DNA from 2 places in the Saccharopolyspora sp. 6V genome. Region 2 is predicted to be linked to the other one. Evidence: riboswitches for the same ligand, from Rfam matches in the RefSeq annotation. Region 2 holds a riboswitch; the other holds the start of a gene.
The links. Region 2 has a riboswitch for cobalamin ahead of LCD35_RS09430 (ribonucleoside-diphosphate reductase subunit alpha). Riboswitches for the same ligand answer to the same signal wherever they lie in the genome.
Positions count from the first base shown of each region.

Region 1 (3,399 bases), on a different contig from region 2:
GCGCGGCATCCCGGTGGCGAACCTGCCCGGGTTCAACGCCGACGCGGTCGCCGACTGGACGGTCGGTTCGCTGCTGTACCTGCTGCGGCACTACGCGGCCGGGCACCGCAAGGTGGAATCCGGCGGCTGGGGACCGGAGGGGTTGCGCGGCCGCGACCTGGCGGCGCTGACGGTCGGCATCCTCGGCTTCGGCAACATCGGGCGCGCGGTGGCCCGTCGCCTGGACGGCTTCGGCGCCCGGGTGGTGGTGCACGACCCGGTGCCGTCCGAGCCGGGCCGGGAGTACCTGCCGCTGGCCGAGGCGGTGGCCGCCTCGGACGTGCTGAGCCTGCACCTGCCGCTGAACACCGCCACCCACGGCCTGGTCGGTGACGAGCTGCTGGCGCGGATGCGGCGCGGCGGCTACGTGCTCAACGCGGGGCGTGGCGGCGTCCTGGACGAGCGGGCGCTGGTGCGGGCCCTGGATTCCGGGCAGCTGGCGGGCGCGGCGCTGGACGTGTTCGAGCAGGAACCGCTGCCCGCGGACTCGCCGCTGCGGGGCCGCTCGGACGTGCTGCTCAATCCGCACACCGCGGGCGTGACCTGGGACGCCTACCACAACCTCCGCGGGAGGTTGTTCGCGAAGCTCGCCGCCGTGCTGACCGGGGAGCGGCCCGCCGACGTGGTCAACGGGGTCGAGCCGCGCCCCCGCTGAAGTTGGCGGGTTCTCGTCATCGGGGGCTGTTTTCGGGGGTGGGAGCGCCGGTGGTCCTGGTCCGCTCGGGGCAGCCGGTGCGCCGGGCCGGTCGCTCGATTCTTGGGCGCTACGGCCGAAACCGCGTTGCTGCCGGAGCCGCCCGCTGGACGCACGGGACATGATCAGCGCGTCCAGCGGGGAGGGCGCGAGTTCTCCGGATCGACCCGATCCGGACCGGATCAACGGCAGGCGTGATGAGTGTGAACGAGAAGGTTGCGGTGCCCCGCATCGGCGCGGTTCGGCTCGGCTCGGTCGGCTTGGCCGTCGTCGCCGCGCTGTCGCTGGCGGGATGCGGCGGCGTGCAGGTCGACTCCCCGAAGGACGCGAGCGGGGAGAAGCCCTGCGACCTGGTGCCCGAGCAGACGGTGCACGAGCTGGGATTCCACCTGGGCGGCAAGGAGAGCGCGGGCGCGTGCACCTGGAGCACCCCGCGGGACAGCGTGCGGCTGGAGGTCGGTGTGGTCGCGGACCGGTCGCTGCAGGACTTCCAGGACGCGGCCGAGGAGTACTCCGACTTCGGCGAGCTGACCATCGGCGGGCACCCGGCGGTGCGCGCGAACTCCGGTGACCCGAAGGCCGACGGCACCTGCGAACTGGTCGTGGCCGCCGACTCGGACCAGGCGGTGTCGGCGAAGTCGAAGATCCCCAGCGGTGCCACCGCCGACCCGTGCGAGCTGGTGGAGCGGGCCCTCGACGCGGCCGTCCCCTCCTGGCCCGCCGCCTAGCCGCCGGGCGCACGGCGAGGTCGCGGTGATCCCGCGTCCGGTGAGGTGGCAGCACCGGGCGCGGGAGCCGGAGTCGCCGATGTCATATTCGCGAACGGCGATGCGTGCGCCGGTGTCCGCCACCTGCGGCGACACCGGTTCCGCCGACCGCGGTGCGGGTTCCGGGCGGTGGCCGCGGCCTTGACATCGGCCACCGGGGCTGCGAACTTCTGAGCCGTTCGAACGACGGTGTGCAGGAAGCCGGTGCGAATCCGGCGCGGTCCCGCCACTGTGAGTGGGGAGTCGTCCTCCACCCGAGCCACTGCCGGTCCCCGGCGGGAAGGCCGGAGGCCGGTGCCGATCCGCGAGCCAGGAGACTGGCACCGTCGTGCCGATTCGTGCGGGGTCGCGGAGCCCCGGAGGAGGTACGTGGTGTCGCGCATCGCCGCATCGCGCCGGGAAGTCCGGCAAACCGTCCACATCGGACACTAGTCGTCCCCGCGGGTTCGTCCCGCCGCTGTGCGTTCCGTTCCGGTTCCAGCTCGGGGAGACACGTGCGTCCTGCCACCACCACTGATCAGTCCTACGTGGACTCGCTGGTCGAGTCCGCGCTGTCCGGCCACGTCCGCGATGCGGGCGGGAACGGCCCGGCGGAGCTCTCCGCCGCCGTCGCGTTCCTGACCGTGCAGGCCGCCCGGCACACCGGCCGCGGCACCGGCTACACCAACACCGTGCTCAGCGTCCGGATCGCCGACGCCGTCGGCTCGTGCGCCGTCGAACCCGGCGCCCTGGACGAGGACGCGGTGCGCGCCGCCGTGGGCCGCACCGCGGCCGAGCTGCTGCGGCACCCGCTGCTGCCGGTGCGGGTCGCGGCGCTGGACGCCTACCTCGCCGCGCTCACCCCGCACCCCGCGCACCCGCTGTCCCGGCAGGTGGTGATCCCGGCGGGCGACTCGCTGGCCAAGTCCACCGCCCGCGCCCGCGCGGTCGCCGCGATCACCGCGGTCCCCGATGGCGGCCGGGTCGCGGTGATCGGCGTGGTGAACTCGCTGCTCGCCGCGCTGCGGGACCGCGGCCTCGACTACGTGCCCTGCGACCTCAAGGGCGGCCGCACCGAGTGGGACGAGCCGATCCGCACCGACCACGCCGCCGCGATCGACGGCGCGGACGCGGTGCTGGCGTCCGGCATGGTCCTCGGCAACGGCACCTTCGACGACATCGCCGCGACTTGCGCCGCCCGCGACCTGCCGCTGACCCTGTTCGCGCAGACCGGATCCGCGGTGCTGCGGGAACTGCTCGGCGGCCCGGTGCGCGCGCTGTCGGCGGAGCCCTACCCGTTCTTCTGGCTCTCCGGCGAGGACACCACGATCCACACCTACGAGGCCGCCCGCGCCACCGAGGTCGTGCGGTGACGGGTCGCGCGCCCGCCCGCTGCGACTCGCCCCTGGACCTGATCGGAGGCACCCCGCTGCTGCGGGTCGCCGCGCCGATCGCGTTCCCGCACCCGGGTTTCTGGGCGAAGCTGGAGAGCACCGCGCCGGGCGGCATGAAAGCCCGCGCCGCGCACGCCATGCTCACCGCGGCCCGAGCCCGCGGAGAACTGCGCCCCGGCGGGACGGTCGTCGAGTCCACCAGCGGCACCCTGGGCATCGGCTTGGCGTACGTGGGGACCGCGCTGGGCCACCCGGTCGTCGTGGTCGCCGACGCGGAGCTCGACGGGCAGACCCGCGCGCTGCTCACCGCGCACGGGGTGCGGGTGGAGCTGGTGCGCGACCCGCACCCGGTGGGCGGCTGGCACCCCCCGCGGCTGGACCGGGTGCGGGAGCTGCTGGCCGAGCTGCCCGGGGCGTACTGGCCGGACCAGTACAACAACCCGGACAACGTCACCGGCTACCGCGCGCTCGGCCACGAACTGCTGGACCAGCTGCCGGACGCGCAGGTCGTGGTGTGCAGCGTCGG
Region 1 is NZ_JAIUKB010000036.1:43,122-46,520, forward strand. It holds gene LCD35_RS08305 (2-hydroxyacid dehydrogenase) at 1-694, shown strand, start outside; gene LCD35_RS08310 (DUF3558 family protein) at 937-1,461, shown strand; cobalamin riboswitch at 1,656-1,841, shown strand; gene LCD35_RS08315 (hypothetical protein) at 1,995-2,852, shown strand; gene LCD35_RS08320 (PLP-dependent cysteine synthase family protein) at 2,849-3,399, shown strand, end outside.
Region 1: linked by a shared signal. The riboswitch ahead of LCD35_RS08315 (hypothetical protein) and the one ahead of LCD35_RS09430 (ribonucleoside-diphosphate reductase subunit alpha) in region 2 are both predicted to bind cobalamin.

Region 2 (3,399 bases):
GCCGCTCCACGTCCAGGCCCTCGGCCGTGACGTGCCGCGCCAGGTTGATCGAACCGAGGTTGCAGACCGCGACCTCGTCCTTGCTCGTGTTCAGCGTGATCTCGGTGCACAGGTTCGAGGAGTGCACCACGCCCGCGTGCTGCTGCGGCGACCGCAGGTTGCACGGGTCCTTGAAGGTGATCCACGGATGCCCGGTCTCGAACAGCATCGTCAGCATCCGGCGCCACAGGTCCACCGCGCGGACCTGGCGGAACACCTTCAGCTCACCGCGCTCGGCGGCCGCCTCGTACTCCCGGTAGCGCTGCGCGAACGCGGTGCCGTACAGGTCGTGCAGGTCCGGCACCTCGTCCGGGGAGAACAGGGTCCACGGCTCGTCGGCCTCCACCCGGCGCAGGAACTCGTCCGGCACCCAGTTCGCCGTGTTCATGTCGTGCGTGCGCCGCCGGTCGTCCCCGGTGTTCTTGCGCAGGTCGAGGAATTCCTCGACGTCCACGTGCCAGGTCTCCAGGTACGCGCACACCGCGCCCTTGCGCTTGCCGCCCTGGTTCACCGCGACCGCCGTGTCGTTGGCGATCTTCAGGAACGGCACCACGCCCTGCGAGGAACCGTTGGTCCCCTTGATGTGCGCGCCCGTGCCCCGCACCGGGGTCCAGTCGTTGCCGAGCCCGCCCGCGTACTTCGACAGCAGCGCGTTGTTGCTGATGCCGTGGAAGATCCCGTGCAGGTCGTCGTCCACAGTGGTCAGGAAGCAGGACGACAGCTGCGGGCGGGTGGTGCCCGCGTTGAACAGCGTCGGCGTCGAGCACATGAAGTCGAACGAGGAGATCAGGTCGTAGAACTCGATCGCCCGCGCCTCCCGGTCGTCCTCGCGCAGCGCCACGCCCATCGCGACCCGCATGAAGAACGCCTGCGGCAGCTCGAACCGCACCCCGTCCTCGTGCAGCAGGTACCGGTCGTAGAGCGTCTGCAGGCCGAGGAAGCCGAACGCGATGTCCCGGTCCGCGTCCAGCGCCGCGCCCAGCCGCTCCAGGTCGAAGCGGGCCAGCTCCGGGTCCAGCTGCTCCAGCTCGATGCCGCGGCGCACGTAGTCGGCGAAGTAACCGGCGTAGCGGTCCCGCATCTGCACCTGGTCGGCCTCGGCCGGCTCGCCCGCGACGAAGCTCAGCGCCTCCCGACGCAGCTTGTCCAGCAGCAGCCGCGAGGTCACCAGCGAGTAGTTCGGCTCCGCCTCCACGAAGGTGCGCGCCGCCATCGTCAGCGACTCGGCCAGCTCCGCGGAGCTGATGCCGTCGTAGACGTTGCGCCGCACCTCGCGCAGCACCTGGTCGGCGTGCACGTCGTCGAGGTCCGAGCAGGCCTGCTCGACGACGGTCGACACCCGCTCCCAGTCCAGCGGCACCCGGGTGCCGTCCGGCGCGGTCATCTCCAGGCGGGGAGCGGCGTCCTCGACGGGAGCCACCTCGGCCTCGCGGGCCTGCGCGTGCTCCTCCCGGTAGAGCACGTAGGCGCGGGCGACACCGTGGTGCCCGCCGCGCATCAGCGCCAGCTCCACCATGTCCTGGATCTGCTCGATGTGCACCAGGCCTTCGGTACCCGCGTGGCGCAGCACGCCCTGCGCCGCCTGCTCCGTCAACTCCGCGACGATCTGGTGCAACCGCGACGACGATGCGGCCGAATCCCCCTCGGCCGCCAGGAACGCCTTGGTCAACGCCACGGAGATCTTCGTTTCGTCCCAACCGGAAACGGTCCCGTCGCGCCGCAGCACCCGCACTCCTGCCGGTACCACCGCGGTCGCTGCTGACGGCCGGGTCGTGGACTCGGTCACTGGCTCTCTCCTCGCAAGCTCGGACACCTGCCCGGAACTCCTCGGAACGCGCCAGGACCCGCGGCGCGCACGGCACCGCTCGTCCCACGACCCTCCCGCGAGGTCCCGGACGGCGCGCACCCCTCGTGCGCGCACCGATGGCAGGTCTTCGGACTCACGGGCGACCGGTGCTCGGCACCGGGCCTACTGGCCGTCGCTTCCCGGACGCCGAGCGTCCAGTGCTGCACCACCGGGAGGTGGTGACGGCGGTCGTTCCCGTTCACCGCTGCGGGGCAGTCCCGGATTCGCACCGGGTTCCCTGTTGTCACGCCGGGCGGACCGGCGAACCATCAGCGGGCGCCACACTACATCTTGGGTTCGGCGGTGATCCGGACCCCATCATCATCGGCGTGGCGGTGCCGGTGCGGAGGCGCTCGGTAGCCGTCCGCGCACTCCTCGGCCGCATCCTGCCCGGCCGCGGGCGGCTCCGCACGACCGCGAGGTGTGACGCGGAATCGGTGGTGGTCGGCAGCGGGTCCGGGCAGACTGCCTCCCGAGATCACCACCTGGGAGGAAGACCGAACCATGCGTGCCCACCGCGTGCGACGCGGACTCGCCGTCGCCGCCACCGCACTGGCCACCGCGGCCACGGCCACCGGGGCCACCGCCGGCGCCGCGCCGCAGGACCCGCCCGCGACCACCGACGTCCGGCTGATCACCTTCAACGACCTGCACGGCAACCTCGAACCGCCCACCGGGTCCTCCGGGCAGATCGAGCTCGACGACGGCCGGACCGTCGACGCCGGCGGCGCCGCCTACCTCGCCACCCACCTGCAGCGGCTGCGCGACGAGGTGCCGAACTCGCTGGTCTTCTCGACCGGCGACAGCGTCGGCGCCTCGCCGGTGAACTCCGCGCTGTTCCACGACGAACCCACCGTCGACTTCCTCAACTCGCAGGACGTGCGCGGCCACGTCGTCGGCAACCACGAGTTCGACGAGGGCTACCAGGAACTCCAACGGCTGCAGACCGGCGGCTGCCACCCGCAGGACGGTTGCGAGTTCCGGGATTCCTTCGCCGGCGCGGACTTCCCGTACCTCGGCGCCAACGTCACCTTCGAGGACGGCGGTGCCCCCGCGCTGCTGCCGTTCACCGTGCAGGTCTCCGGCGGGGTGCCGATCGGCGTGATCGGCGCGACCCTGCAGGACCTGCCCGACGTGGTCAGCCCCGAAGCGGTGCGCGGACTCCGGTTCGGCGACGAGGTCGAAGCCATCGACCGCACCTCCGACGCGCTGGAGCGCTTCGGCGTCAAGGCGCAGGTCGTGCTGCTGCACCAGGGCGACGAAGCCGACGGCGGCGGCCCGAACTCCTGCCAGGTCACCCCCGGCGGCCCCGCGAGCCGCATCGCGGAACAGGTCTCCCCGCAGGTCGACGCCGTGTTCAGCGCGCACAGCCACCAGCAGTACACCTGCACCGCCACCGACCCGGCGGGCGACCCGCGTCCCCTCGTGCAAGGCGCCTCCTACGGCAGGCTGCTGTCGGTGCTGGACCTGCGCGTCGACCGCGACACCCGCGAAGTGGTGCGGGAGAGCAGCAC
Region 2 is NZ_JAIUKB010000040.1:29,205-32,603, forward strand. It holds gene LCD35_RS09430 (ribonucleoside-diphosphate reductase subunit alpha) at 1-1,825, opposite strand, end outside; cobalamin riboswitch at 1,947-2,171, opposite strand; gene LCD35_RS09435 (bifunctional UDP-sugar hydrolase/5'-nucleotidase) at 2,390-3,399, shown strand, end outside.